Regions from separate parts of the Oceanobacillus sp. NCCP-135 genome, predicted to be linked through region 3. Evidence: predicted binding sites of a transcription regulator. Region 3 holds the regulator's gene; each other region holds the start of a gene.
What was found. The regulator Rex, encoded in region 3, represses fermentation and respiration genes when NADH is low (regulators of the CRP and FNR family bind a similar motif). The targets are predictions, from matches to a motif close to TTGTGAAATATTTCACAA.
Positions count from the first base shown of each region.

Region 1: a site for Rex is predicted at 6,669-6,686, ahead of AC6HVZ_RS00485 (hydroxymethylglutaryl-CoA synthase). Genes of this name have one in related genera too.
Region 2: a site for Rex is predicted at 5,273-5,290, ahead of nadC (carboxylating nicotinate-nucleotide diphosphorylase). Genes of this name have one in related genera too.

Region 1 covers NZ_BAAKSZ010000001.1:104,670-114,855, reverse strand. The annotation lists gene AC6HVZ_RS00500 (UPF0182 family membrane protein) at 1-415, opposite strand, end outside; gene AC6HVZ_RS00495 (AAA family ATPase) at 678-3,770, opposite strand; gene AC6HVZ_RS00490 (exonuclease SbcCD subunit D) at 3,800-4,993, opposite strand; gene AC6HVZ_RS00485 (hydroxymethylglutaryl-CoA synthase) at 5,452-6,624, opposite strand; gene AC6HVZ_RS00480 (ATP-binding protein) at 6,829-7,704, shown strand; gene AC6HVZ_RS00475 (vWA domain-containing protein) at 7,722-9,641, shown strand; gene dapA (4-hydroxy-tetrahydrodipicolinate synthase) at 9,716-10,186, opposite strand, start outside.
Region 2 covers NZ_BAAKSZ010000001.1:92,019-102,204, forward strand. The annotation lists gene AC6HVZ_RS00405 (flavin reductase family protein) at 1-92, shown strand, start outside; gene AC6HVZ_RS00410 (fumarylacetoacetate hydrolase family protein) at 380-1,171, shown strand; gene AC6HVZ_RS00415 (fumarylacetoacetate hydrolase family protein) at 1,168-1,929, shown strand; gene AC6HVZ_RS00420 (5-carboxymethyl-2-hydroxymuconate Delta-isomerase) at 1,945-2,328, shown strand; gene AC6HVZ_RS00425 (hypothetical protein) at 3,112-4,050, shown strand; gene AC6HVZ_RS00430 (transcription repressor NadR) at 4,470-5,006, opposite strand; gene nadC (carboxylating nicotinate-nucleotide diphosphorylase) at 5,331-6,176, shown strand; gene AC6HVZ_RS00440 (TAXI family TRAP transporter solute-binding subunit) at 6,197-7,219, shown strand; gene AC6HVZ_RS00445 (TRAP transporter permease) at 7,272-9,251, shown strand; gene AC6HVZ_RS00450 (C45 family autoproteolytic acyltransferase/hydrolase) at 9,357-10,186, opposite strand, start outside.
Region 3 covers NZ_BAAKSZ010000048.1:4,837-15,022, reverse strand. The annotation lists gene thiL (thiamine-phosphate kinase) at 1-604, shown strand, start outside; gene tsaE (tRNA (adenosine(37)-N6)-threonylcarbamoyltransferase complex ATPase subunit type 1 TsaE) at 613-1,068, shown strand; gene tsaB (tRNA (adenosine(37)-N6)-threonylcarbamoyltransferase complex dimerization subunit type 1 TsaB) at 1,326-2,033, shown strand; gene rimI (ribosomal protein S18-alanine N-acetyltransferase) at 2,026-2,475, shown strand; gene tsaD (tRNA (adenosine(37)-N6)-threonylcarbamoyltransferase complex transferase subunit TsaD) at 2,472-3,482, shown strand; gene AC6HVZ_RS18650 (FtsW/RodA/SpoVE family cell cycle protein) at 3,708-4,895, shown strand; gene AC6HVZ_RS18645 (ABC-F family ATP-binding cassette domain-containing protein) at 5,286-7,205, opposite strand; gene moaC (cyclic pyranopterin monophosphate synthase MoaC) at 7,601-8,104, shown strand; gene AC6HVZ_RS18635 (redox-sensing transcriptional repressor Rex) at 8,097-8,729, shown strand; gene AC6HVZ_RS18630 (DUF4305 domain-containing protein) at 8,992-9,192, opposite strand; gene AC6HVZ_RS18625 (CPBP family intramembrane glutamic endopeptidase) at 9,195-9,908, opposite strand.

The DNA of each region.
Region 1 (10,186 bases), on a different contig from region 3:
TCAGCAATGGCTCCCAGCCAATACCTTGAACGATTGTGCTGCCGATTGCACCAATAAAAACAGCGATCCCAAGCATTATTGCTCTGCTTGTTTTACGTTTTTCAATGATTGGTGGCAACTGATTATTATGAAAATGCCCAATATAGGACTTTCGAATCCAGGAAAGGGTAATATATGTAAGCACTAAAAACAGGAAAAATCCTATTGCACCCAACAATACTTTACTTCCAAAAATTGTCGTAAACACTTTCTCAAATCCTAGCGAACCCATCCATATATAATCCGTAATCCAATTAACAGAAAGCAAGAATAATATGCCAAGTACGATTATGATCCCCAGAATAATCCCGGCAACCTTACCTATTTTCTTTAATTTCTGAATTTGCCTTGCACTTAAATTTACGTTAGACTCCAACGATTAACCCCCCATTATTTTATTAATATCTATATCCATGATAACAGATACGTAGAATCGTTTCTTTCATTTTGTATTCGAATTAAAGTGTGTGAAGCTTTTGTTTCATAAAATCATAAACAAATAAGTTGGTTTAAAAGACCAATCAGGATTACTTTGAGAGTAAACACGATTGGTCTTTTTAATCTATAACCATTGAAAGCGAGTGATTAAAAACGCTATGAAAACATCTCCGTAGAGTTTCTATACCAGACTACTTCTTTTATTTTAAAACAAACTCAGACTTACTGTAACCTTCCTTTGTTTTTGTAACTTCAAGTATTGCAGGAAATATCGCTTTCAATTCTTGAACATGTGAAATAACACCGATCATCCGACCTGATTGTTGTATGTCTATTAATGTGTCAATTGATTTATTTAGTGATTCCTCGTCCAATGAACCAAAGCCTTCATCAATAAACATTGTATTAATCGTTATATTTCCCTGGAAGCTTTGAATAACATCAGACATACCAAGCGCCAAACATAAGGAGGCGTTAAACTTTTCTCCACCTGATAATGTTTTAACATCACGGGTTTGTCCAGTATACGAATCATATACGTCAAGCGCCAGCCCACTTTGCTTTCCGCGTGATTCCTGACGATCACTTCGGATTAAATAAAATTGCCCATTGGACAAGCGGGTTAATCGCCCGTTTGCAGCTTCAATAATCTGATCCAGATATTCGATTTGTAAGTAGCGCTCAAAGGATATTTTCTGGCTGTTTTGTCCTCTAATAACATCATGCAAGTCTGTTATCGTTGAAAGTTGTAACTCATGCTCTTTTACCTGACTTTCAGCATCGATTATATTTACTTTCAAATTGGTGGCTTCCTGATAATTTTCTTTTGATAGATTTAATTTATTCAACGCAAATTCATAAGCCTGCTTTAATTCTTCCAATTCATGTTGAAGTGCAGTTAAATCAATCCTTTTCTTTTCTTTCAATACTTCACTTAACTCATTTACCTGCTGAGTCAATGCAGACAAATGTTGATTGAATTTACGTATATCATTTTTCCACTTTTCTCGTTCAACTTCAGGCATTATTGCCTGACGATAACTCTCTTCCGACTCGAATCTCCCATTTTTTAGTGCATCATTAAATTGATTCTCTGCTTTCTTACGCTTAGCTTTAGTTTCCTCTAATTGGTTGGATGCATGCTCTAAATTGGAAGTAACTCTTGTTTGTTCTTCTTTAGCTTGCTGGAGCATCGTCTGAGCTTCGTCCCATGCCTTCTCAAGCTTTAATTTAAGTGCTTTTGTTTCATTTATTTGTTTTTCCAGTACAGATAAAGTTCTTACTTCTTCCGGTACATTGTGCAATCTTTCTTTAAAAATGGCCCGGGAAGTCTCATAGGACGTCCTCAGGTCCTGATACAATTTATCCATTTGTTCTTTCTTTACTTCCAATTGCTTAGTTTCTACTTTTTCTTTTTCCACAACGCTTTTTAGTTGTTTTAATTCTTCACGAAGCTTTAGTAATTGATCTACTTCCTTCTTTAATCGCTTTCCCTGCTCAACTAGTTGATTCTTTGCTTCTGTAGCCTGATCAGAATGGATATTGTAGTTTGCTACTTCTTTTCCTTTCTCTTCCAGTTGGGCTGAATTTGTATTTGAATTCGCTACAGCACTTCGGTATAAACCATCCGTTTCATCCAGCTCTTTCTTTAATGCTTCCAGCTGCTCTTTCGATACTATTCTTTTTTCATCTGCGGCTTTGTTTGGGTGTTCAAGACTTCCACAAACAGGGCACGCCTCCCCGTGATGCAAATGGTCCGCCAGTAGACTTGCCTGATTATTCATCCAAACTTCTTCAAGATCCTTGTACTGTGTTTTTACTTTCCGGTAAGCTGTTTCCTTTATATGAAGTTCTTTATCCAATTCTGTTTGCCTATTCTTTATTTTTATAAAATCCAGTAAAACCTTTGTTTGTTCTCTCAGCTCATTTAATGTTTGTTGTTTATCTGTTAACTGACTAACCGCATCATCTATCGATTGGATTTTCTCATTGTTTTTTTCAATTGCTTCATTTTTTTCAAGTACATTCTTTTTCACTAGTTCCAGTTCACTTTTCGACTTCTTCCCTTTAATCTCAAGCTCCTGTAAGTGCTTTTTCCTCTCATCTACATCTTGCAGGATTGGCAAATACTCAGTTAAACGATCAAATTTTTTGCCAGTATCTTCTCGCTTACTTTTATTGTTTTCTTCCTGTTTATAATTCGCTTCAGCTTTTTTTAAGTTATTACCAGCATTCTTACTGGCATTATTAGCACTATCTAAAATAATCGACTTTTCTTTTTCTTCTTTACGCCATTCATTCACTTGTTTTTCATAAATTTCAATATTGCCAGCTCGTTCTGCTTCTTCTAATTGTTCTTCTTTCTTACTATAAGCAGGAACTTGAACGTGTAATTCCTTTAGCTGTTTTTCTTTTTTATCTAGTTCTTCGAATCGTTCATTTACAGCTTTAGCCTGATGAAATATCGTTTGCTTCTGATCATGCTTATGATAAGCTTCTTCATATTTTTTTTGATCCAGTTTAATTTTATCCCGGTAAAATTCAGCTTCCTTTTCCAACCCTGTTACGATTTGGTTTACATTATAATGTTCTGAAGAAAGTACATTGAATATGAGAGAATCTTCCCGCTTCGGCAAGACGTTAGCAATACTTTGAAGATAATTATCTCTCATTTGACTTACCTGATTAAATTCCTGCATGATGGCATTTTTTTTATTTTTTAAAAGCTCACTCAAGTGTTTGTAATTCTCAGTTTTGAACAGTCTACGTAAAATCGCTTCTTTATTTTCCGTCTCCGAAGTTAGCAACTTCCGAAATTCTCCTTGTGGAAGCATGACAATCTGCTTAAACTGGTCCTTTGTCAAACCGATGATTGCCTCTACCTTTCGATCGATCTCTGAAACCATTTGGCGGTCAACACATGGGATCTCTTTTCCATCCACTTTTTCGAAAAACTCATATTTTTCACCAGTCTTGGACTTATTCCCCTGTTTCACATGACCCAATTGACGAAAAATACGATAAAATCGTCCTTTCAATTCAAATTCCAGTTGAACAGAGGTGTGGGTATTGTCGTCGGCAAAATCACTTCTTAGCATTCTATTATCTTCCCTATCCGTCCCACTCGCACTGCCATACAACGCAAAACATATTCCATCAAAAATCGTTGTTTTACCTGCACCGGTATTTCCGGAAATAACAAATAAATTATTCTGCTCCAAATCATTAAAATCGATTATTTCTGTATTTTTATATGGTCCAAACGCCGTCATATTTAACTTCAGTGGTATCACGCTGATTCTCTCCTTTCTTCTACGAAAGCTTAGTTCGATATATATTCTTTTTGTTTCATCTTTTTAGAACTCTCATTTTCGTCCTTCAAAAGTTCATCAAGCACTTCTTTAAAAATATATTCCGTTTCTTCGGTTGGTGCGTCTCCTTTTACTTCCTTGTAAAAAGCCTTGAAAAGATCCAGATCACTCATTTTACTGCGATCCACTATCCTCTCATCGTCAGCAGCCATTGGCGAAAAAGAGTAATTCTTACGCTCTACATGCATAGCATTCGGATAAACGGACCTAACCTTTTCCATCGGTGAAAGTACGGGTGCCTCGTCCATTAATCGAACGAAAACATAGTCTTCATTAATAGGATGTGTTAACAGCTCTTCAACCGTAGCTTCCACTGTTCGAATATCTCTTCGGGGAACGAGCTCTCGCTTCATGACAGAGACGTTTCCCACTCCATCCATCTCAACAATATGGAAACCCTTTTTATGGTTCTCTTCCGATATGGAATACTTTAAGATCGATCCTGAATAGCGAATCGTTTCATTTAAGACATAATGGGCCTGATGCAAATGACCAAGCGCTGTATAGTGAAAAGCTGAAAAATGATGAGCATCGACAAATTCTGCTCCACCAATAGAAAGCGGTCGCTCAGAATCACTCGTATTCTCCTTTTCTTCCCCAAACGGCGTAACAAAGGCATGACCAACAAATACATGCCGAGCATTTTTATCAAGTTTTGCAGTGATTTGTTCCACCGTTTTTTTGGCAGCATCATTATGTGTACGAATGGCGTCATCTTCCAAAACATTACGAACAACACTTGGATCACAATATGGAATAAGATGGAAGTGTACTTCTCCATGTTCATCCTGTAAAATAACCGGCTTGAGGTCTTTTGTATAGTTACCAACGATATGAAAGCCATTCTGCTCCATCATACTGCTTCCAAAGTTTAATCTGCTGGGACTATCATGGTTACCAGCAACCGCAAGAACAGGCGTTTTTAATTTCATAACAATTGTCTCAAGTATTTCATCCAAAAGATGAACAGCTTCTGTAGGTGGAACAGCACGATCATACAAATCACCTGCAATGATCACTGCATCTGGCTTCTCCTCTTCTATTGCTTGTAAAAATTGCTTGAGAATATAACGTTGATCATCTGTCATATAAACACCCTGAACAAGTTTACCTAAATGCCAATCTGCTGTATGGAAAAATTTCATAATCCCGTCTCCCTTCGTAGTTTAATAGAATTTTTTGTAGAAAAAGTTTAGAAGAGGTATTGCTTGAAACATAAGGCATAAGGAGGAACTATCATTTAAGAAGTGGATAGCTATGCTAATGAGTGTAGCAATTAAATCAGCTAAACGATGCTGGACGTAATAAGTCTTTTATACAACCGTAACTCTCTTAATGCTATTATAATCGTATCTCCATTGATTATGCAAAAGGGGAAATTTCCATAATGGCTGCTACTCTATAGTTAAAATACAATTCTCCTATGTAATCAGTGTATCATTTTTGCTTTTCTCACAAAAAACCAATAGAGAAAATCTTTTTTTCGATTAGAATAGCAACAAACTTTTTCTACTTTAAAAAAGTAAAAACAAAAGGTACAATTCTCTACTTGAACTGCACCCCTTGTATAAGTCCTGCACAAAATAATCATGTAGCAACACGATTATCGCAATTTATTAACATATTGACGCATATTGTCCATTATTCCTGCCAAACAAATACTTGCAGGATCTTTCTCAATGTCCAATTCCAGAGTTGATCCATCAATGGGTAAGGTTTCTTCAAATATCTCTTCATACTCTGAAACAGTTACTTCAGTTCTTGAAGTAAATAGCTTTGTATGTTGTTCTACATGTAAATACTCCCGGTAATTCGGCTGCAAAATACCTGTAAAGAACTCTCCAACTGCTCCTGAACCATAGCTGTACAGACCTATTCTTGATCCTGCTACTAAATTCTCATTTTGTTCAAGCAGTGATAGCAAACTCAAATACAATGAACCCGTATATATATTACCAACATTCCTGTTATATTCTGTACTGATTTTAAAATTTGCCAATAAACGTTCTTCATCTTCTTCTGTTCCTTCATCCAAAATAGTTTTTAAGGCTTTGAATCCCATCTTTGTATAAGGTAAGTGATAGCAAATGGCTTCGAAATCCTTTAAAGCATGACCTGTTTTTTCTTTGTACGCTTCCCAGAGCGTTGAAAAGAATAAAATGTATTGTTCATTCGAAAATTTTCCATCAACAAAAGCCTTATCTGAATATATTGGACGCCAAAAATCCATAATGTCAGAGGTTAAATAAGCGCTTTGATCCTCCAATGCCATAATTTTAGGATCTGCACTAATAACTAATGCAACCGCACCTGCACCTTGTGTAGCCTCCCCTGAAGTATTCAACCCATATCTAGCAATATCGGAACCGAGTACCAATACCCTGCTTTGTGTATTCAATGCGATATGTCCTTTTGCCAGTTGAATCGCAGCAGTGGCTCCATAACAAGCATGTTTCACCTCAATTGTACGCACGTGAGGATTAAGCCCTAGCAATTGATGAACATACACTCCTGCTGATTTGGAATGATCTATCCCTGATTCTGTTCCAAATATAACAAAATCAATTTTCCCCTTATCTTCATCATCTAGAATTTTCAATGCAGCATTTGCCGCTAATGTAACAGGATCCTGTGTAATTGGAGAAACTGCCATCTTTTCCTGGCCAATACCAATCGTGAATTTCTCAGGCTCTACATTTCTTGCAACCGCTAAATTATTCATATCAACGTATAAATGTGGTGTATAAAAACCTATCTTGTCTATTCCTATTTTCACTGGTCTTCTCCTTTATTTATCAATAAAATTTAAAATTTTTATCCAAGTGATATTATTCACAAATAGTAGAATGTGTTTATACCAACACTATAAATGGTAATATAATTTACTGATAAAAACAACATTGAACTGCCCGCCATTTATATCGGTAACTTTGTTATTCCGTCAAATAAAGTTTACAATATTGCTGAAAGGAGCTAACAGATGAACACAACTTACAAATTACCTGAAGAAATAAATGAAATTCTATATGCAAATAAGAATAAAAGCAATGATGCATATCAGGAACTCATCCGACATGGTGGTTATGTACCGCCTTCTATAGAATTATTAATCGATGCAATCACAGCATTAAGCCTGGGTAAAAATATCCTGTTAAAAGGACCAACAGGTGCTGGAAAGACAAAATTTGCTGAAACACTTTCACATCTATTTAATCAACCAATGTTTAGTGTCAATTGTTCGGTCGATCTAGATGCGGAAAGCTTGCTTGGCTTCAAAACATTAGCATATGAAGACGATAAACAAGTAATTGAATTCGTTCCAGGTCCTGTAACAAATGCAATGAACAATGGAACTTTCCTATATATTGATGAGGTCAATATGGCCAAGCCTGAAACATTACCGCTTATTAATGGCGTTCTTGACTACCGAAGAACTGTAACGAACCCGTTTACAAATGAGATTATCACTGCAAAAGATGGCTTTAATGTCATTGCTGCAATCAATGAGGGTTATATAGGCACAGTTCCGTTAAACGAAGCATTGAAAAATCGTTTTATTGTCATTGAAGTTCCTTATATTGAAGGCGAACAATTAAAGCAATTGATCACATCTAATACAAACCAAACAAACGAAACGATGATCGATTTATTTGTCAAATTGTCTTCTGACCTTATTCAGGCAGTTGCTCAAGGTAAGCTTTCTGAAGATGCAGCATCCATTCGCGCATTACTTGATGCCTGTGATATGAGTGTAATCATTCCTCCAAAACGAGCAATTCTCCGTTCAATTGTGGATAAATTGGATGAAGATAGAGAAAAAGAATTTGTGAGGAATCTAGCAGAAACTCTATTTTGAAAAAGGAGGATACTCAGATGAAGTATAACCGCTGGGATGACTCGAAAGTCGATACAGATCTTTTCCTGCAGCTGCAGGATCTAGCCACGGTATTATCGGATATTCCTGATTTAAAATTCGAATATAACTATGGATCATTTATAGATATCGTTAACGGAAAGATTGCCGGCAGTCATTACTGGGATATTAATCATCATATGATTAAGGTATCTGGTTATAAAACAGATGTTTTCCTGCGAACAATCGGAACATTAAATTATTCAGATATCCCGGAAATGAAGGTTTATTTAGAAAACATGAGGGATTCAAGGTTGCCAAAATTTGCTTCTCAGCTGATTACCTTGTTGGAGGATTTACGGCTTGAAGAAATCGTAAAAAAAGAAAGACCTGGTACGAAAAAGGACTTTGCTGTCCGGCGGAAATTTTTCAGGCATTATTTTAAAACACAATTAAATACAAATGTGACCCGGAGCTACCCGCTTGATGAATTATTCTGCCTCCTTTATTTAATCATACAAGCAGATCAGCCAGATCCTAATTTCCCCCAAGCAAATGGAAAACAGCTTGATCAAATAGAAAAATTAAAGCCAATCTTATATTCCATTTTCGAAGCAATCAACACATCGGATATTGTGCGTATATCCAGGGAAATTATATTTCAATTAGCGCCATATTATAAGGACAGCCTAAACGAATATTTCACTTTTCCAATTTCTCACATAAAAGATTTTACAATGAATACATTATTCGACGAATTAACCCGTACCGATGAAGTGGCGAATGATGATCAAGAAGAAGTGGATGAGGATAATAATGAATATATCGATCAACGCTTTTCCACTTGGCATCGAGAAAACCAAAATAGTGACAGAAAGCAGACCTTTCTCCAATTTGAATTGGATGTAGGAACGAAAACAAACATCCAGGGCGGTGGCACGAGAGAAACGGAGGACGCTGACCAAGCAATGGGTTCAATTCAAGGTGCTTCAGGTCAAAGTAAAAGAAATGATTATTCTGTACTAGAGTCACTGGAAAAGCAGGAAGCCAATCGTGGTAGCGTTCAACATGAAAGTATGTATGGAACGGAAAACAGAAATGCTGTTCCAATCGTTAAAGAAGCTACCTCTCCATCCATTCAGGATATGGAACTTTATCAGGAATTTGTCAGTGAAATCGAAAACTTTAAACGAAAGCTTGCAGCTACGATTGAAAAAACACTGGAGCACAAAAAGAATGCTCCCCAAAAAGATTTAATCAGTGGACGACTTTCAAAGAAGTTACTCCCCATTGTAATCGATGAAAATCCAAGGGTCTTTTACAAGAAAAACCAGGAATCCAATGAAGTCGATGCGGCTTTCACCCTGCTGGTAGACTGCTCTGCTTCCATGCATAATAAGATGGATGAAACAAAACGAGGCATTGTGCTATTTCATGAAGTATTAAACCAATTAAGAATCCCTCACTCCATTATCGGATTTTGGGAGGATGCAAATGACGTAAAGGAAAATTATCAACCGAACTATTTTCACGTTATCCATTCGTTTACCGACTCTTTTTATCAAAATACTGGAGCCAGAATTATGCAGCTTGAACCTCGAGAAGATAATCGAGATGGATTCAGCATTCGTGTGATCACAAAAGAGATTGCAGCAAGAAGAGAAAAAAACAAATTTCTCCTCGTATTTTCTGACGGTGAACCGGCAGCTGCTAATTACGATCAAAACGGAATTATTGACACAAACTTAGCTGTTTCAGATGCACACAAACAAGGCATTGATGTGATCGGGATGTTTCTGTCAGATGGGGAGCTTGATGAAAGAGATGACCTCATATTGAAAAATATTTATGGTAAAGAGCGGTTAATGATTCCAAGTGTAGCTGAATTGCCGGAGCATTTTGCACCGCTTTTGAAGCGGTTGTTATTGCGTTCGATTTAAAGAATAAAAACACCACCTTGTTTCTTGTAGGTGGTGTTTTTATTATCTTTCGTTGAATACCGAGTTTCCTTTAATTAATATCCAACAGCTTCTTTTAGTTCATATCCTGCAATTACTTTGTACAACGAAGCCCGCTCCGATTCATTTAAGGCTATGAGTGGCAAGCGTACACTTCCAACCGGCACACCAATTCGATTCAATGCTTCTTTTACTGATGTCGGATTTGGTGCTGTAAATAGTGTTTTCATAATTGGTAATAGACGACGATGAACGCTTGCTGCATCAACTACTTCCCCTTTTTGAAAATATTGAACCATTTCCTGCATTTCATTGCCAATGATATGGGAAGAAACAGATACGACACCTGATCCGCCAATAGATAGTATTGGTAATGTCAAACTATCATCCCCACTATATACACTGAAGTTATCAGTTGTTTTGCTGATGATTTCAGCTGCTGCATCTAAATCCCCACTTGCTTCCTTAACTGATACGATGTTTTTTATTTGTGATAGACGAATAATCGTTTCAGGCTCGATGTTCAC
Region 2 (10,186 bases), on a different contig from region 3:
TTGATTTGAAGGATGGCAATCCATTAACATTTTATGGTGGAAAATATGGCAGTTATCAAGCTACCGGAATGTATTTGAATAATGCTTTATAAAGTGAAACTTCATTCAGTGGGGGCTTCCCTTCCTCCCCCACTGAATGTTAGTACTTCATGATATGACCTAAAGACCCTTGATCAGAATCAGGAAATTTACGGGCTGTTTATACCGCAAGGGTATGACACAAGGTCCTCCCCCACCTTCACATTTGGGATTTCTCACACTTGGAGTTGGGGGTATTACTGCCCGTTAATGCGTGATAAATAAGCTTTATAGGCCAGTAAAGTACTGGTCTGTTTTTCTGTATGTTATAGCCCGTTTTGAAAATGAAAGGAGTGTCCTGATGATTAGTGTGAAGCTAAAATTAAAGGGAATGCAGCAATTTATTCAAGGCACTGTAGATTTTAAAGGAGATATTGTGGGTATCAATGGTGAGCAAATAGCTATGGATAAACTTCCTTTTGATAATCCATTATCAGGAACCGTTTATGGTACCAAATTAAACTACAAAGGTGCATATGAAACTTTGAAAGCTTCGATGTACAAGAAGCCATACAAAGAGCCCCCAAAAGCACCAATTTTGTATATTAAGCCAGCTAATACTTTAATTAGTAATGATGCAAAAATTCCACTGCCGGAGGATATCTCTGAACTGGAAATAGGTGCAGCTTTAGGGGTAGTAATTGGTAAACAGGCTACAAAGATACCGGAAGATAAGGCATTTGACTATGTATTTGGATACACAGTTGTTAATGATGTTAGTATTCCGCATGAGAGTGTCTACCGACCGGCAGTGAAGGAAAAAGCCCGTGATGGTTTTTGCCCGGCAGGTCCTTGGATAATTGAACGTAAAGCTGTGAAAAAACCAGATGAACTGAATATTCGTGTATATATTAATGGTCAACTAAAACAGAAAAATAACACAAGTAATCTCATACGCCCAATTAGCAGACTTCTGGCCGACGTCACTGCATTTATGACACTATATGAAGGAGATACGCTACTTGTCGGTGTCCCGGAGCATGCGCCACTGGCGAGGGTTAATGATCATGTTCAAATTGAGATAGATGGGGTTGGAAAGTTACAAAATACAATCAAAAGTGAGAGAAATTTGCTGGGGGGAATTGTGAAATGAAACATGCCAGAGTAGTTTATAATGGCTCGATCCAGCATGCTATTGAAAAGAATGGAAAAATGCAATTGAATGATGGCCAAATTGTAAATGAGAAAGAAGTAATCTGGCTCCCACCTGTAGAACCCCGTACTGTTTTTACGTTAGGTCTAAATTACGATGACCATGCAAAAGAGTTAGACTTTAGTACTCCTAAAGAGCCTTTAGTATTTTTAAAAGGGCCAAATACATTTACTGGTCACCTTAGCAAGACGTATCGTCCCAGTGATGTTACCTTTATGCATTACGAGTGTGAATTAGCAGTGGTAATTGGAGATACTGCAAGGAATGTGAAGGAGATAGATGCGTATGACTATGTAGCAGGTTATACGGTTGCGAATGATTATGTGATGCGTGACTATCTGGAAAATTATTATCGCCCCAATCTTCGGGCGAAGAACCGTGATGCCTGTACACCACTCGGTCCCTGGCTAGTAGATGCTCAGGACATAGACGATCCGATGAATCTGACATTGCGGACATATGTTAATGGTGAAATAACACAGGAGGGTACTACTGCTGACATGATTTTAGGTGTATCTGAATTGATAGAATATTTAAGTAGCTTTATGACATTAAATAGAGGGGATATTATTCTTACCGGTACACCTAAAGGGTCTGTTGATACGAAGGTGGGAGATGAAGTGATAACTGAAATTGAAGGAATTGGCAGGCTTGTTAATACCATTACAGGTGAGGATACATTGACTATGGCAAAATAAGGTGGAGGAGAATAAATGCCGCATTTTTACATTGAATATACGAATAATCTTAAGACAGAGGCAGATATACCACAATTACTTCAAACAGTGAACGAAGTGTTTCGTTTCCATAAGCATATTATTCCAATTGCAGGCTTACGGATTAGAGCAATTGAGCTGACTGATTATCTCATAGCAGATGGTTCAGCAGATGATGCGTTTGTCCACGCCACCCTTAAGCTTGGAAAAGGTCGTTCCCACAAAGATAAACAGGCTCTTTCTGACGATCTGTTTAGTAAGATGGAAAATCATTTTGCAGACTTGTTTGTAAAACGCTATTTAGCACTTTCCATGGAAGTATATGAATTTAGCAATCCTACTTATAAGAGAAATAATATTCATGCAAGGTTTGAGAGTTGAGAATCTCAAGTGTTGCTGAATTATATAGATATTCAACCTAAGCATACGATACTTTATAAAGGTATCGTTATTTTTTTGCTGACGAATAGCAGTTAGAGGTTTTGTGGCAGGCTGTTTCTTCGCATAATTGATTACTCGACCCACCAAAAGACTTGTTGTTATCTGCCCCGTAGTTGATGTAAAGTGCGACGCAATGAAAATCATTTGCAAACGCTGGTTGAGAGCAGGGATTCGCTCCGGAAACACATTTCGCTTTCTGCGGGCGGCTGGTGAGCCTCCTCGTGCTTCGCACTCCGGGGTCTCACCTATGCCTTTCCTCCCGCGGGAGTCTACAATGTGTTTCCTCCGCTGGATTTCCGGTTATTGCCGATGTACTGCATTAGTATTCAATTTTTAAAACATCAAACCACCTCACCAGTTCGGGTGAGCAGAGGGCGGTGACTCCTGCGGGAACAGCACGTGTCCGAAGACCCCGCAGAGTGATTTTCTCAAGGAGGCTAAGGCCGTGCCCGCGGAAAGCATCCGCCCGGAGCGATCCAGAACGGCGATTATAAAAATTCTATAGCAAACAATAATTACGTCGCAGTTTACATCACCTGAGAAGGCTAAAAAGTAACAGTATTTTGGTGGGGCGAACGAAGTGCAGTCCCAAAGTTTACGAAAAGAGCCTTGTAGAAAAAACAAGTAAGAACTGGATAATTTTAGTAGGGAAATGAAACCTTCCTTATCTCTTAATCGTAAAATTATACAGAAGCAGTATTGATTAACAAGGGGGAAATACATATGTACAAAGATCTGAATGATCAGCTTGTTCAAATAAAAGGGAAAATGACTAGGAAGAAAAAATGGCAAACACAATTGACAGATTACAGAGTTGAATTATCTGGAATTGAGGATACAATCACTGAACTCGAGGATCAGCTCACGGAAGAAACGAAGGATGTTAAGAAGCTGGAAGGAATTGGATTGACCAGCTTGTTTCAAACATTTTTTGGTGCAAAAGAAGAAAAGCTGCGAAAGGAAAAGCAGGAGGTTGTGGGTGTTCAACTGCAACTGAAGGAAGCCAGTAAAACACAAAAGGAAATCAATGAATCTATAATGGTATTAGAGAATAAATTACAAGATGTGGTAACCATTGAAATTGAATATCAAAATATATTAGCTGTAAAAGAAGAAATGATTAATGCAAGCAATGCTGCATCTGCTCGTGAATTATACGATTTAAGTGAAAAAGAAGGGGATATACAGGCCTTTATTACAGAATTGGAAGAAGCTATTAATGCAGGGGAAACTGTCAAATATGCGCTCGCCAATGCTATAACTTCACTTGAGAGTGCTGCAGGTTGGGGGACATTCGATTTGTATGGTGGTGGGGTGATCACAGGGGCTATCAAACACAGTCATATCGATGAAGCTACAGCATATATACACCAAGCTCAGACTAAAATGCGAAGCTTCCAGAAAGAATTGCTAGATGTTAATGAAGCTGCTGAATTGCATGTAGATATTTCCAAGTTATTGAAATTTGCAGACTTTTTCTTTGATGGGATACTTTCCGATTGGATGGTCCAAGGAAGGATTCAAGATTCTTTGGAACAAGCCAGAAGTCAACAATCAAACGTCGGTCGGATAACAAGTAATTTAAAAGTGGAAATGGGAAAACAGAAAGCAGATTTAGCGGCCCTGGAAATAGAAAGAAAGGCATTGATTGAGAGGTTTTAAAGCACCTGAAAAAATACCTGCTATCATGACAATTTATTTTTTGTCAATAAATTATTTCGTTCTTTTTGCCTAAATGAAGGTTTTATCTGATAACATTATAGTTAATAGATCACTAATAGGAACTGGGGATATGAAAGATTAATTAATGAAAATGCTTGAATCACGAAAAAATGAAATTATTGAAATTCGCCGTTATTTACATGAACATCCGGAGCTTTCTTTTATAGAGAAAAAAAACAGCAATGTATATTGTAGATTTTTACAAGGATAAATATGTTGCATCTTTAAGGATATAAAATAAAGACAATCACTGATAGATTGATCGCTATCTTTGATGTAGAGGGTGAAAGGTGGACCGGGAAATATTAAATGTCATTTCCCGGTACTACCAAATTTGTATAATGACCCAACGCAGTGATCTATTTAACTAGTATTCCCACTTCTTCTAGCGTATCACATGCTGCTTCAATTTTATCCATCGTATCTGCTTCCAACGTGTGGAGATGGATGCCTTCGGTCAGGGTTGATAAATAGGAAGCATTGGTCTCATTAATTTTTTTGATGAATTGATCCACTTCTACTCGACTGCTCACCATAATGGAAGCAGTTAAATCTCCATAAACAGCATGCTCTACAATTACGTCTTTAACCGTAACGCCATGGTCAACAATACAGTAAAGTTCTTTTTTTGTTTGTTCGGGTGTGTGGTTACATACAATAATTATCCGTTGTACGGTTTCGTCACTTCGTTGATTCATAAGCAAATAACCTTGGCTTGTCGCAATAACAGGTTCGTTTTTTGCTTTTAAAATGGATACATCTTGGACAATTACCTGTCTGCTCACATTCATTTTTTTGGCGAATTCACCCCCGGTAATGGGATGCTCGGCTTGATTTAACATATCCAAAATAAGTTCCTGCCTCTTTGTAGAGGACATTTTATTATTATTTTTCATACAGCTACTCCTCAAAAAATCTTTAATATATTACCACTTTATTCAATACCATATCTGGTGCGAACTTGGGAGGATTGTCTATAATAATTTAGAATAAATTATCCGGCAATCAAAAAAAACTCTTGCTATTATAATAATCTTATGTAAACATAGATGTCAAGACAGCAATATTTACTGTTAGATATTTTCACTGGATAGGATTTTGCAGATAATACTTATAATAGAAAGGCATTTTTACAGTATTTATTTACAAAGTAGTGCTTTGTATGTGAATGTTTTCACATAAAAGACAGTAATTCATTTCATGAAAAAGGGGTTTAGCAGATGAATCAATTAAAATTACGAGTTCTGCTCCAATCATTATTATTGGAGGATATTGGAGATAATGATATAACAAGTCAAGCTATTTTTCCGCTGGAAGAGATAGGCATGGGTATATTTATTGCAAAAGACAATGGAATTATTTCTGGGTTGGGAATCATAAAAGAAGCTTATCATTTACTCGATTCCTCGATGGAAGTTACTTTGTATATAACAGATGGCGATAAGGTGACTGCAGGTGAGAAAATTGCAAAAGTGACTGGATCGATTGCTCATTTGCTCACAGGTGAGAGAGTCATATTAAATTTGATACAGCGCATGAGTGGGATTGCGACGATTACAAATGAATGTGTGGAGGTATTAAATGATCCTTCTATTCAAATTTGTGATACGAGAAAAACAGTTCCTGGATTGCGTATGTTTGATAAATACGCCGTTACTACCGGCGGTGGGAAAAACCATCGACAGGGTCTGTATGATGGAGTAATGATTAAGGATAATCATATTTCTTTTGCTGGGTCCGTTACGAAAGCGGTACACGCGGTACGGGAAAAAATTGGTCATATGGTAAAAATAGAAGTGGAAACAGAGACGAAAGAGGAAGTGCTGGAGGCAGTTGATGCAGGTGCTGACGTGATTATGTTTGATAACCGTTCACCGAAAGAGGTAAAGGAGTTTGCATCGTATGTACCTGAATCAATTGTAATCGAGGCATCCGGAGGAATCACATTGGAAAATCTAGCATCGTATCGGAGTACAGGTGTCAATTATATATCTTTAGGATTTTTAACCCATTCTGTAAAGGCATTGGATATCAGTTTGCAAGTTAAAGAGGGTAACAAAAAATAAATGTGTTAGGAGGATTAAACATGTTAAACAATGAAATTTATAAACTTGTTTTTTTGCTGCTGGGTTTGTTTTTTTTAGCAGGATGTGGATCGGAAAAGGAATTTATATCAGGTGCTGCCTCTAATTCAGATGCAAGCGAGTCAATTCAAACAACAATTATAGGGGGGCGTACCGGTGGTGCCTGGTCTGTGTTTACAGAGGGTGTTGCAGAATCAGTCCGACGGGAGCATGATGGGTCCATCATTACCGTTGAACCGGGTGGGATCGTAGAAAATCCGCAAACAGTGGGTACTAATACTGTCCCTTATGGATTGTCCTATGCAATGACTGCCTATGCAGCGTACATTGGAGAGGAACCATACAATCAAGCTTATGAGGAAATTCGGGCAATAAGTGTCGTTATCCCGGCAAATTATTATCAATTTATTGTAAGGGCAGATACGGAATATGATTCTTTTGATGACATGATTGAACATCAGGTTCCATTCCGCTTGGCAGTTGATCAAAAAGGGTCAGCTGGTGAAATTATCACCCGGAATATTTTGCAGGAATACGGTGTTACTTATGAGGATATCATTTCCTGGGGAGGATCGGTTGACCATTTAGGTGGTGCTAAAACATTTGAATTGATGGCTGATAATCGCATTGATGCTACTGGAGACGCAGTGTCTGTTCCTTCGAGTGATATTATGGAGGCGTCGACGACATTAGATTTCAAATTACTTTCATTAAATCAGGAAGTAATTCAGTCGATATCTGAAAACCTGGGAATGGAAGCCGGAACAATTGCAGCTGGAAGTTATCATTTTTTGGAGCAGGATATCGATACAGTTAATACACCAGTAATATTATTAGTGCATAAGGATGTGCCGGAAGAAGAAGTCTATCAAATTACAAAAGGAATTTACAATAATTTTGACTATCTGGGTACAGTACATGAAGAATTTAAAAACTTAACAGCTGATAATATGATGGATGTTGGTGATGTCCCGCTTCATCCAGGAGCTCAAAAGTTTTTTGAAGAAAAAGGGTTACACAATTAACCGTTTAGGTAAATTCTAACAGTGTTTGGCTGTAGAAGGAAGGTTTTGAATCTTGATCTTAAAAGACAATTTAACCGCTTGGCTTAAAGAAGGGGATAAGCGAAAATTACCAGGGATTCATTTGAAAATTTTCTCCGTTTTTGCATTCATTTTGTCTGTATTTCAGATTTGGTCTGTTGTTTGGGGAAAATTAAATCCAATCAACCAAATGGCAATTCATCTGTCTTTTATTTTAGGACTGACTTTTTTAGTCTATAGCTTTTCTAAAAAAACAGTACACAAGAATGTGCCAACAAGTATTGATTACGTTTGCAGCTCTCTGTCCTTGGGTGCAGGAATTTATTTCACTTATCATGCAGAACGAATTGCGGAAAGAATTCCAATAATGGATACGTTAACAAATTGGGATGTTTTCTTTGGCCTGGTGTTTGTTATTCTTAGTATTGAAGCTGCACGTAGAACGATTGGCCTTCCGATTATTGTTATTGTTTTAATTGGTATCAGCTATGCATTATGGGGTCATCATTTAAATGGGCTTATGTGGCATCGGGAGTTTTCAGTTGTGGAGGTTTTGGACGATCTGGCGTTTAGCTTTAATGGTCTATGGGGTTCCCCAATAGCAGTAGCGGCTTCATTTGTATTTATGTTTATGTTATTTGGGTCATTTCTAAATAAAGCAGGAGCGGGTGAGTTTTTCTTCAAGCTTTCTACAGCTGTAGCAGGAAGATCAAAGGGTGGTGCTGCGAAGGTAGCAGTTCTTGCCAGTGCATTTTTTGGATCTATATCGGGAAGTCCAACAGCGAATGTTGTTACAACTGGTGCTTTTACGATTCCCGTAAGTAAGAAAGCTGGTTATAAGTCATCATTTGCAGCCGCAGTGGAAGCGGCTGCATCTACAGGAGGAAGTATATTACCGCCAATTATGGGCTCATCCGCTTTCCTGATGGCAGCAGTAACACAAATGTCTTATGGATCCATTGTTATCGCAGCAATTATACCGGGAATTCTCTACTATGTTTCGCTGTTAACGATGATTCATTTCGAGGCATTCAGACTGGACCTGCCACGTACTGCTAAAGAAGCTATACCCCGTATTTCTATGGTATTGAAGGAAGGATGGTACTATTTTATTCCTTTAGTTGTTTTAGTCTTTTTCCTGATACAGGGCTATAGTGCATCAAGAACTGGCTTTTATGGCATTCTATCTATTGTCATTGTAAGCTGGTTCCGTAAAGATAAGCGGATGAATGTCAAAGCAATTATGGCTGCTATGGTTGATGGAGCAAAAGCTTCTATCCCTGTTACAACCGCCTGTGCAGCTGCTGGCTTAGTCATAGCTGGAATTATGTCCACTGGTCTTGGAGGGAAATTAACAAGTATAGTGCTTGGATTAACGGAAGGGATGCTACTTCCTACATTATTCTTAGTTATGATTATTTGTATTATCTTAGGGATGGGAATGCCTGTAGCCGCAGCATATATTTTAACAGCCATGCTGGCAGCACCAGCTTTAATTGAATTAGGTGTATCTACGTTATCAGCACATTTATTTATTGTTTATTTTTCTATTTTTTCAGCAATTACACCACCGGTTGCAGTGGCAGCCTTTGCAGCAGCCGGGATTTCAGGCAGCAACCCGAATCGAGTGGGATTTTCGGCTGTCAGATTAGGCATAGTTGGATTTATTGTACCATTTATGTTTGTACTGGAACCTTCATTGCTGATGGATGGGTCTGTAGCTCAGATTATTATTGCTTTCATGTCAGCAGTAATTGGTGTGGTAACATTGGCAGCTGGGATTATTGGTTGGATGATAACAAGGGCGGCTATCTTTGAGCGGCTGTTACTAATTCCTGGTGGCTTTATGATGATGTATCCAGGATTATTGTCCGATGGGATTGGAGTAGGACTGATTATTTTGGTAATGGTAATTCAGCGAAAACGGGAAGCTGATTTATCGGAGAAAGATTTCAGCCAGTCTTTAGAAACACAAAAACTGGAAGATGGGAAATTGGTTGGGGCAAGTAATTGATTTTAATAGGAAGTAAATTTAAAGAAGTAATCGCATGTAAAGCCCAAGAGCGGTTACTTCTTTTTATTTAGATAAACGACTTTCGGTTGTACCGAATAGGAATTCTTATTCATTAATAAAAGAGTTGGTTGAATCCAGTTCTCCTTTTATCCGCTTTACAGCTAGTTTGTTACCACTTAACCATTTTTGGAAGTCCAATATTAATGGCCATCTGTCTCCACCAAGTGCGATCCAGGCTTTCATCTCTTTTGGTAAGTAAACAGCTGTATGCAATGTTCCGGCCCATGCTCCATATTTTTTGGAAAAAACACCTTTATCCGTATCATTCAACATACGAAAAGCTTTATAAGGGTCAGTGACAATTCCTTGCTGTTTTTCCATTTCCTGCTGCCTCCGAATAGAATCATCCATCCGGTAGCGGTTTTCATCTGTTAATTGCTCAAAATGATTGGTGCATATATTGGAATTGTGAGAGGTAACATTTCTTGGAGAGGCTTCTACAACGACAGATACACCTGTTTGATCAAGTAAAGCATAATTGAAAGAATGGCGGTGTGGAATTTCCTTTAAAAGTGAAATAGCTTCATCGACATTCCCGCAGGTTTGCAATATAATCCGGCCAATCATATTGCAAACAAATCCGTCATCCGATTTTTTACGATTAATAAAGTTATAACCCATCACTAAACCTTTTTCATTCATACCATCTGTACGGCCTGTTATTTGCATAGATGGACCGATAATTGCATAACCACTGTCTGTTGGCTCATAAAGCAAGTAACGTCCTTCGTATGAGATTGGATCATTATCATAATTGCGAACCATATAGTCGGAATCAGAGAAAATAGAGCATCCTGATCGACCGTATTCGTAATAATACCCGCCAAATTCCCGAATAGCATCTTCCATATCCATAGATAAAGCATCTGCTAACC
Region 3 (10,186 bases):
AGTAAGTGGTAAAGAATTATCAATATCTGTGACAGTTATAGGCTATGTAGAAAAGAAAAAAGCACGTTATCGAAGTGTAGCTCAAAATGGCGATATTGTTTTTGTAACAGGAACATTAGGAGATTCACAGGCAGGATTGTATATATTAACAAATCCCGGTACTTATATGGATAAAGATTATTTTATTAATAGACATCAAATGCCATCGCCACGTGTAGATTTTGCAATGAGGCTAGATGGGTTGTCTCGTGTAGCATTAAATGATATAAGTGATGGTATCGCAAGTGAAGCATCTGAAATAGCAGATTCCTCAAATGTAAACCTAATATTATTCGATGAGAAAATCCCTATATCCACTTCATATAATCAATTTTCAAAAGAACTACAGAAGAAGTGGAAGTATTACGGTGGAGAGGATTTCGAGCTAATCGGAACGGTATCTAGAAACGATTGGTCTCAGGTTCAAAAAATAGCAGATCAAACGAATACAAAAATTACAGAAATAGGCTATGTTACAATGGATCAGGAAAATGGCAGTGTATTTCTGGAGAAGAATAGTAAAAAGCAACGATTACTAAAAAAAGGATATAACCACTTGAAGTAGGTGAAGTGATGAATGAATATAAATTAGCAACACATACTCCTTTAGAGACAATACAAATAGCTCAAAAATTGGCTGCGCTTCTTAATCCAGGTGATGTCGTTACATTAGAAGGGGATCTTGGTGCAGGGAAAACAACATTTACGAAGGGAATTGCAAATGGTCTTGGAGTTAAACGTAATGTGAGCAGTCCAACATTTACTATCGTTAAAGAATATGAGGGTGAGCTACCTCTTTATCATATGGACGTTTATCGTCTAGAGAATTCCGATGAGGATATTGGCTTTGTGGAATATTTCGATGGGAATGGTATTACGGTAGTGGAATGGGCTCAATATATTGAGGAATACCTGCCTGATGAACGTTTGAATATCAAAATTAATTATGTGGATGAATATATAAGGGAATTAGTGTTCACCCCCACCAGTGCTCACTTTAAGTGGGTTATAAATGAACTAATGAGTTAAGGGGTTACGGAACATTCCCTTGATAGGGCACTACCTATGTTTATTTTTCCAAAGACAGCTCAGCATCGTAAACTATTTTGCCTGGAGGGCTAGCTCGCTGGTGCTTGCTTTTCTCTAATTTGAGTTATGCTAACTTAGCGAGAAAACGCTCATTACGAGGCTACGCCCTCCACCTAATTATTAAATTATCAAGGAACAAATGAATTAGTTTGAGTCTTTAAAATTAGGCTCAAACATACTATACAAGGAGTTACTTTATGAATATACTTGCAATCGATACATCAAATCAGGTTTTAGGTGTAGCAATACTGAAGCATGATCAGATTATTGGTGAGTTAGTTACCAATTTGGCGAAAAATCATTCGGTCAGATTGATGCCGGCAATTGATAAATTAATGAAGGAAGTTTCTATGTCACCTGAACAACTAGATAAAATTGTTGTTGCTAAAGGACCGGGCTCCTATACTGGCGTAAGGATTGGATTAGCAACAGCAAAGTCGATGGCATGGGCGCTTGATATCCCGATAGTTGGGGTCTCCAGTTTAGAAGTTCTTGCCTACCAAGGACGGTTTTTAAATGGTTATATCTGTCCATTTTTTGATGCACGCCGAGGGATGGTATATACAGGTTTGTATAAATGGAATGAAAATTCATTAGAATTAGTTTATGAAGAATCAAACAGTCTAATGGAAGATATGTTAAAAAAGCTTGCAGATGAAAAGAAAGAAATACTCTTCCTGAGTCCTGATATTTCAATATATAAAGAGGATATTATGGCGAATGTGGGGGAATCTGCAATCATTCCTGAAGGACCTTATCATGTAGTTAAGCCTGCGTATTTAGCCTTAGCTGGCAAGGATCGTAAAGCTGATTCTACACATTTATTAACACCAAATTACTTACGATTGGCAGAGGCAGAAGCGAATTGGATTAAGGCCCAAAAGGAAGAACAGCAACATGGCTAATGTTACAATTAGGAAAATGGAGCTTGCTGATGTGGATCAAGTAATGGAAGTAGAGAAAGCATCGTTTACAACTCCTTGGACCATCGATATTTTTTATCAGGAAATTGTGGATAATGATCATGCGTATTATTTTGTCATTGAATTGGACGAAAAAATTGTTGGCTATGTTGGAGCATGGATTGTTATAGATGATGCGCAAATAACTAATATTGCTGTAAGGCCTGAATACCGTGGCTATAAATTTGGTGAAAAGCTATTTCGATATACGATCCAACAAGCAATACTTATGGGAGTAACCCGTCTATCACTTGAAGTAAGAATGTCAAATATTCAAGCACAGGGATTATATCGTAAATTTGGACTTGTACCTGGTGGAATTCGCAGGAATTATTATACAGATAATCAAGAGGATGCGTTAGTTATGTGGGTGAATTTAATATGAATAAAGATGTGAATATCCTTGGAGTTGAAACAAGCTGTGACGAAACTGCTGTTGCCATCGTCAGAAATGGTAGGGAGATTGTTTCCAATGTCGTTGCATCACAAATTGATAGTCATAAACGTTTTGGTGGAGTCGTCCCAGAAATTGCCTCCAGACACCATGTGGAGCAAATCACAATCGTGTTGGAAGAGGCTTTTAAAGCGTCGAAGCTAGGCTGGGAGGATATTGATGCTATTGCTGTGACAGAGGGACCTGGACTTGTTGGCGCATTGCTTGTTGGCGTTAATTCTGCAAAGGCCTTGGCTTTTGCTAAACAGAAGCCGCTTGTTGGTGTACATCACATCGCAGGACATATTTATGCAAATCGATTGGAAAAAGATTTTCAGTTTCCATTGCTCGCTCTGATTGTTTCAGGCGGACATACAGAGCTTGTTTTGATGAAAGGGCATGGGGTTTATGAGGTAATTGGGGAAACGCTTGATGATGCTGCTGGAGAGGCTTATGATAAGGTAGCGAGGATGCTAAAGCTTCCTTACCCTGGAGGACCACAGATTGATCGTTTAGCCGGTGTTGGTGAGGAGAATATTGATTTTCCTCGTGCGTGGCTGGAGGAAGGCAGCTATGATTTCAGTTTTAGTGGGTTAAAATCAGCAGTTATCAACAAAATCCACAATGCAAAACAACGCGGAGAACAACTGAAGGATGAAGATATAGCTGCAAGCTTTCAAGCCAGTGTGGTTGACGTATTAACAACAAAAACAGTCAGTGCTGCAAAGGAGTATAATGTGAAACAAGTGATTGTGGCTGGTGGAGTGGCGGCAAATAAAGGGCTTAGGGCGGAACTCAAAGCTCAGTTTGCTGATTTAGCGATCCCTTTGGTAATCCCGCCATTAAAGCTCTGTACGGATAATGCGGCGATGATCGCAGCAGCAGGTATGATAGCGTATGAACAGGGAAGGCGATCTGAATTAGATCTAAATGCAAATGCATCTTTGCTGTTAAAATAGTCCACATGTTATCCACAGCTCTGTGAGTAATTGATGAAAATGCTAGTATAGCTATTTATTCTTTGTGGATTAAAAATGTGTATAAATGACATGTTTTTCTGTGGATAATGTGCATAACTTTGTGAACAACTTGTATAATAGCCGTTTGAATGTGAATATATCTGTGGGTTATCTAAATAACTTGTATAACCGTTTGATTAAGTAAAAGAAATTTGGTGAATTTGCATGTCTAAGAAGCAATCCTATTATATACAGAGTGATTTAATATTTTTGTTTATATTATTTGTTACTGTCAGTTTACTTTCCGTATATAACGCAGAACAGCTTGAACAATACGGGGATGATGGTAGTTTTGTGTTAAAACAAATTGTCTGGTTTACGGCAGGTGCTTGCATTGTTGCTGCCATACAGTTTCTCGATTTAGAACAAATATATAAAGCTAGCGTATTTATTTATGGTATTGGAATTTTTGTTTTATTTGTCTTGTTGATAAGTCCGGATGGTCCGGGAGCTATAGCAGAAAGAACGAACGGCGCTAAAAGCTGGTTTAAATTACCTGGGTTATCTTTGCAACCCGCAGAATTTACCAAGATAACAACTATTCTGTATTTAGCAGCGGTAATAAGTAAGCATAAGGCGAAATATGAAGTAACGAATATCAAGACAGATACCTTATTATTATCAAAAATTCTGGGCATTACTGTTCTGCCCGTGATATTAATTATGCAGCAGCCGGACTTTGGAACAGCCATGGTGTATTTATTTATTGCTGGTATGTTTATTATATTATCTGGTATTAGCTGGAAAATAATTTTAAGCTTGATTGCGACTATTTCAGCAGTTGCAGGAGCAGCCTTAGGATTTATTATAAAATTTACAGACCTAGCAAAAGAACTGGTAGGACCTCAACAAGCGTATCAAATCGATCGAATTATGACATGGTTTAATCCATCACAGCCCTCAAATGATGCATCATGGCATTTTGATCAGGCATATATGGCATTAGGCTCAGGTCGGTTATTTGGTAAAGGAATGAACAGTCTACAGGTGTCTTTTCCGGAAGCCCATACCGATTTCATCTTCTCTGTTATTGGGGAAAGTTTTGGGTTTATTGGCAGTGCACTTGTTATTTTTCTCATTTTTATATTTTTATATAAGCTGCTGACATTGGGGCTTAATGTGTACAAACAATCATCGTTTGGCGCATACCTTTGTTTTGGCTATCTTAGTTTAATATTGGTTCATGCATTTCAAAATATTGGAATGACATTGGGTATTATGCCTGTTACGGGTATTCCATTATTGTTGATAAGTTATGGTGGAAGCTCTGTGTTATCCACAATGATTGGATTGGGAATTGTATATAGGGTTGCTGTTGAACATACGATACAAAATGATTATTTGTTTAAATAGGTTTTTACAACAAAAAAATAAAAAATTGGATCTTTCACAAAGTACGGGAAAATTAATAGGTTTGTTTCTTTAAATACACATTGTACCGGTTCCGAATAAACCAACTGATCTAACATTCCCCGCAAAATGTGATTGAACCAAAAAAATTTGCATGTAAAGAGGCGTAGAGAAACGAACTTATCTACGCCTTTTCATGATTTAAGATGAAAGGGAGACTGTTGGGTTATAGGTGCTCGGACGGCTTTATTTGTTTAGGAAGACATTCAGGGTTGCTTACACGACTTATGCGTGAATGTGTACAGGTTGGCGAGGGTGATGCACAACATTTACATGAATTTACATACCTCCCGTGGGTTGTTGGGCTACTATTACATATTTTATCTTTAAAAATTACTCCTGCAAAACTGCCCATTCTTCCATCAGTTGCTCTATCTCCTGTTTAATCAAGCTTGTCTCCTTCGTTAATTCCAATGCTTTTTCATGGTCCTGGTAGACATCAGGTTGTGCCATCTTTTCTTCAAGCTTTTCGATTTCTAATTCAAGCTGCTCTATCATTTCCTCTAGCTCGTCAATCCTGCGTTGCTTTTTGCGCTTTTCGCTTTGAAGCTGTTTTTCCTCTTTAAAGCTAAGCTTTCGTTCATCTGTTTTTTGCGTGATCTCAGCTGTTTCTTGAAGTCTTTCTAATTCAGCTTCTTCTTCTTTCTTTTCCATATAATAATCATAATCCCCTAAATAGACGGTTACACCATCGTGCTCTATTTCGGCAACCTGATCGGTAATTTTATTGATAAAATATCGGTCATGGGAAACGAAAATGATGGTTCCGGGAAAATCAATCAAGGCTGCTTCTAGCACTTCTTTACTATCAATATCCAAATGATTGGTAGGTTCATCCATGATTAATAAATTTGCCTTTTGCATCATTAACTTTGCTAAAGCAAGTCGGGCTTTCTCACCACCGCTTAAGGAGTGCACGAGTTTTAAAACATCATCACCGGAAAACAAAAAGTTTCCCAAAACGGTGCGAATATCTTTTTCATTGATGGTTGGATACTCATCCCATAGCTCCTGTAAAACAGTCTTGGATGATGACAGGTTTGCTTGTTCCTGATCGTAATAGCCGATTTGCACATTGGTTCCTATCTGGATCTGGCCATTTGCCGGTTTTAATGTTCCGAGGATTGTTTTTAATAAAGTTGTTTTTCCAACTCCATTAGGACCAACCAATGCAATTCGTTCACCACGATTCACATGCAACTTGATATTCGAAAACAAATTCTTAGAATCATCCTCATAACGAAAGGATAGACTATCTATTTTTAATACATCATTGCCGCTACGTCTATTAACCTGGAATGAAAATGATGCAGAGGATTCATCACCAAGCGGTTTATCTATCTTATCCATTTTCGCCAATAGCTTTCTTCGGCTTTGTGCCCGTTTCGTTGTTGCTGCTCGAACAATATTTCGTTGGATAAAGTCTTCCATCTTTTTAATTTCCGTTTGTTGTTTTTCGAATTCTTTTAATTCCTGCTTATAATCAAGTGCTTTTTGTTCCAGAAAATTACTGTAGCTTCCATAGTATTTTTTTGTTTTATGACGGGATATTTCATAAACAATCGATACGGTTTTATCCAAAAAATATCTGTCATGGGAAACAATGACGACCGCACCAGGATAGCTTATTAAATAGTTCTCCAGCCAACCAAGTGTTGCAATATCAAGATGGTTTGTGGGCTCATCCAGGATGAGTAGGGCAGGCTGTTTCAGTAATAGTTTCCCTAATGCCAATCTTGTTTTTTGTCCACCACTTAGTTCATTAATAGATGTTTCGTAGTCAAAATCCTGGAAATTCAATCCGGTAAGCACAGCTTTTATATCAGATTCATACGTATATCCATCATTACGTTGAAAGGATTGCTGTAATTTATCATAATCATGTAGCAGCTTTTCATAATGTGTAGTAGAAATATCCGGAGCTTCTGCCATTTTTTCCTCCATAGCACGCAGTTCTTGTTCTTGAAGGAGGAGATGCTGAAATACTTCCAGCATCTCCTCCCAAATGGTTTTTCCTGACTCTAAAGACATGTGCTGGGACAGATAGCCAATGGTGAGATCTTTTGGTTGGAAAAGCTCTCCCTCATCATAGGTAAGCTCACCTGCCATTATTTTTAATAAAGTCGATTTTCCGGCACCGTTTCTGCCAACAATTGCAATCCGATCATTCTTTTTTATTTCAAGCTTTATATTTGCTAAAATTTCTTCTGCTCCAAATGATTTAGATAATCCGTTTAATTGCATAAGTATCATTTCGTTCACCTCATCTCTTCTAGTGTATCGTATTTTGAATTAGGCAAGCAATAATATTGTGAAATTGATCACGACTTATTTGTGAATATCTGTTAAAATAACTTATAGAGCTGTTCAAAAGTCCGGTAAAATGATAAATCGTAGGGGATCTTTTATTAAGTGCCGTCACGTCCTTGAAAAAGTAAATAGCTTTTTCTCACGGAGACGGGCGTATAGAGAAGCTTTCCTTGTCCTGTGAGCATACAATCCTGTGTAAGCATATTGCTCACGTATACTGTATCCGTTCTGCAAATCAGAGCGATGCTGCCTGGAATTTTTCAATCCTTTTTATTTTCACTTTTGAACCTATTTATTTATAAAGGATGTTCCATTTTTAATATATTGGAGTTGAGTGTATGACAGATTTCACGCATTTTAATAAACAGGGTAGAGCACGAATGGTCGATATCAGTGAAAAAAACGAAACAGAGCGAATGGCGCTTGCCCGGTCTAGTATAATTGTAACAAGGGAAATTTATGAAAAGATTACAAGTAATAAAATCAAAAAGGGTGATGTGCTTTCTGTTGCGCAGGTAGCTGGAATTATGGCAGCGAAGAATACATCGGATCTGATTCCAATGTGTCATCCACTGCAATTGAAAGGAATTGATATTTCCTTTGAATGGTTTGTCGAAAATAACACATATGAACTTTTAATAGAAGCTTTTGTAAAAACGAAGGGAAGTACAGGTGTTGAAATGGAAGCCTTGACAGCTGCATCAGCAACAGCGCTTACCATATATGATATGTGCAAGGCGATTGATAAAGGAATGATCATCGGCCAAACGTTTCTTTTGGAGAAAAGAGGCGGAAAGTCTGGAGATTATTATCGAAGTGAAAGAAGGAATAGCAATGAATAAAATACCACAGGCAACTGCCAAACGCTTGCCTTTATATTATCGATTTTTAAATAATTTAAATCACCAGGGTAAGAAACGTGTTTCGTCAAAAGAACTTAGTGAGGCCGTAAAAGTAGATTCAGCAACTATCCGAAGAGATTTTTCCTATTTCGGAGCATTGGGTAAGAAAGGCTATGGCTATAATGTTGAGTATTTACTTGGTTTTTTTAGAAAAACACTGGATCAGGATGAGCTGACCGAGGTTGCCTTAATTGGTGTTGGGAATTTAGGAACTGCATTTCTGCATTATAATTTTTTAAAAAATAATAATATACAAATCAAAATGGCGTTTGATGTGGATAATGAAAAGGTTGGGAAAAAAATTGGTGGCGTTCCTGTTTATCATATTGAAAACCTGGAAGAAAAAATGACAGGGATTAGCGTAGCAATTCTGACCATTCCTGCTAGTGAAGCAGAAGGTATAACCAATCGTTTAGTGGATCATGGAATAACTGGGATTTTAAATTTCACACCTGCACGAATTACCGTTCCTGATCATATTCGAGTACATCATATTGACTTAGCTATTGAACTACAAGCACTGGTTTATTTTTTGAAGCACTATCCGTTGAGTAGCGAAGATTAGAGTAGTGGGTTTTGCTTGTCTATGACACAGGTAGTACTAAAGAAGGGGATGATGTTATTATAACATCATCCCCTTCTTTAGTTATCTTTGCTTCACGCATCATTCTCATTATCAATCCAATTTTCAAAACGTATATCTAAAGTAAAAAGGCTTTATTTTGCCAGGATTGATTTCGATACCTGCTTCGTTGCTATTGTCGCCTTTTTGTTCACTTTCCGTCCAGTGCTGCGCTTGATCTTTCAAGCTAATTAAACGCATATTTCTACTTTTTCTTTTTATTTTTTAACCGGAAATGAATGGATATCAGCCGTATGCTCACACCGAAGTCCAGGGTTGCGAAAAGCGCTATAATGATTGTCGTAATATTCCAAATTGTTTTATCCGCACTTAATATTGCGATATATACGAAAAATACTCCCATAATAAAGTATACAATGGCCATTGCCAGGGGTGAAGTTCTCATAATTAGCCTCCAATAAGAATCATCTGCATATCTTGTAATTGTTGTTGCATCCTTTCCATATCCTCTGGAGTGAAATTATATTGCACAAGAACGACAATAGAATTCATAGCCATATGCACAACGATTGGTACAATAATCCGTTTTGTTTTTACATATAAAAATGAGAATACAAATCCCATGGAAGCATAAATTAGGATGTGCTGTGGTTCTCCGTGAATAATTCCAAACACAAAAGCTGATAATAGTGCAGCGAAAAAGAAATTCATTTTTTCATGTAAACTTCCGAAAATTATTTTCCGAAAAATAATTTCTTCTAGAATAGGCGCGATAAACATTGGGATGATCATAAATAAAGGAGTAGCACGCGTTACATCCATGATCACTTGTGTGTTTTCAGAGCCAGCCTCAATTCCTAGAAGATTCATTTCGATCGCAACAGCTATCCCTTGCGCAAAATATGCCATAAATAGACCTAGTATGGACCAAAGCATAATGCTTCCGGTAGAGGCGGCATTACGATGAATTGGTGCTTTCATCGTAGGCTTCATTAGTATTAATACAACGATCAGTCCCACTAGAAAGCTAAAGATCGACCAATAAACAACCGCATCGTTTTTACCAAGAGGTGTTAATAAATAGAGCAATGGTGCAAAAACAATTCCTGAAAATTGCATAATAATATAGGTAATGATGACCCACCAATATCGCTTTGTCAAAATACAACGACTCCTTCAATTATGTATGTTCTCATTGTTTAATTTCTTTTAAGTGCTTGTTCAAAAAGGAGGATAAAAAGAACCGAGAAGTTCGAGGCGGCGTAACTTTGAGTACCGAACGTATGCAATTAATACGTGAGGAAACGTTCTAGCACGCAGGAAAAGTGTTTTTCTTTTCCAAGGAACAAAAAAGCAAGCCAACGAAGAAACTCGATGTGTCATTTTTAACGGACTTTTTGAACGTCCTCTTTAAATGATTATTTTACATACTACACATT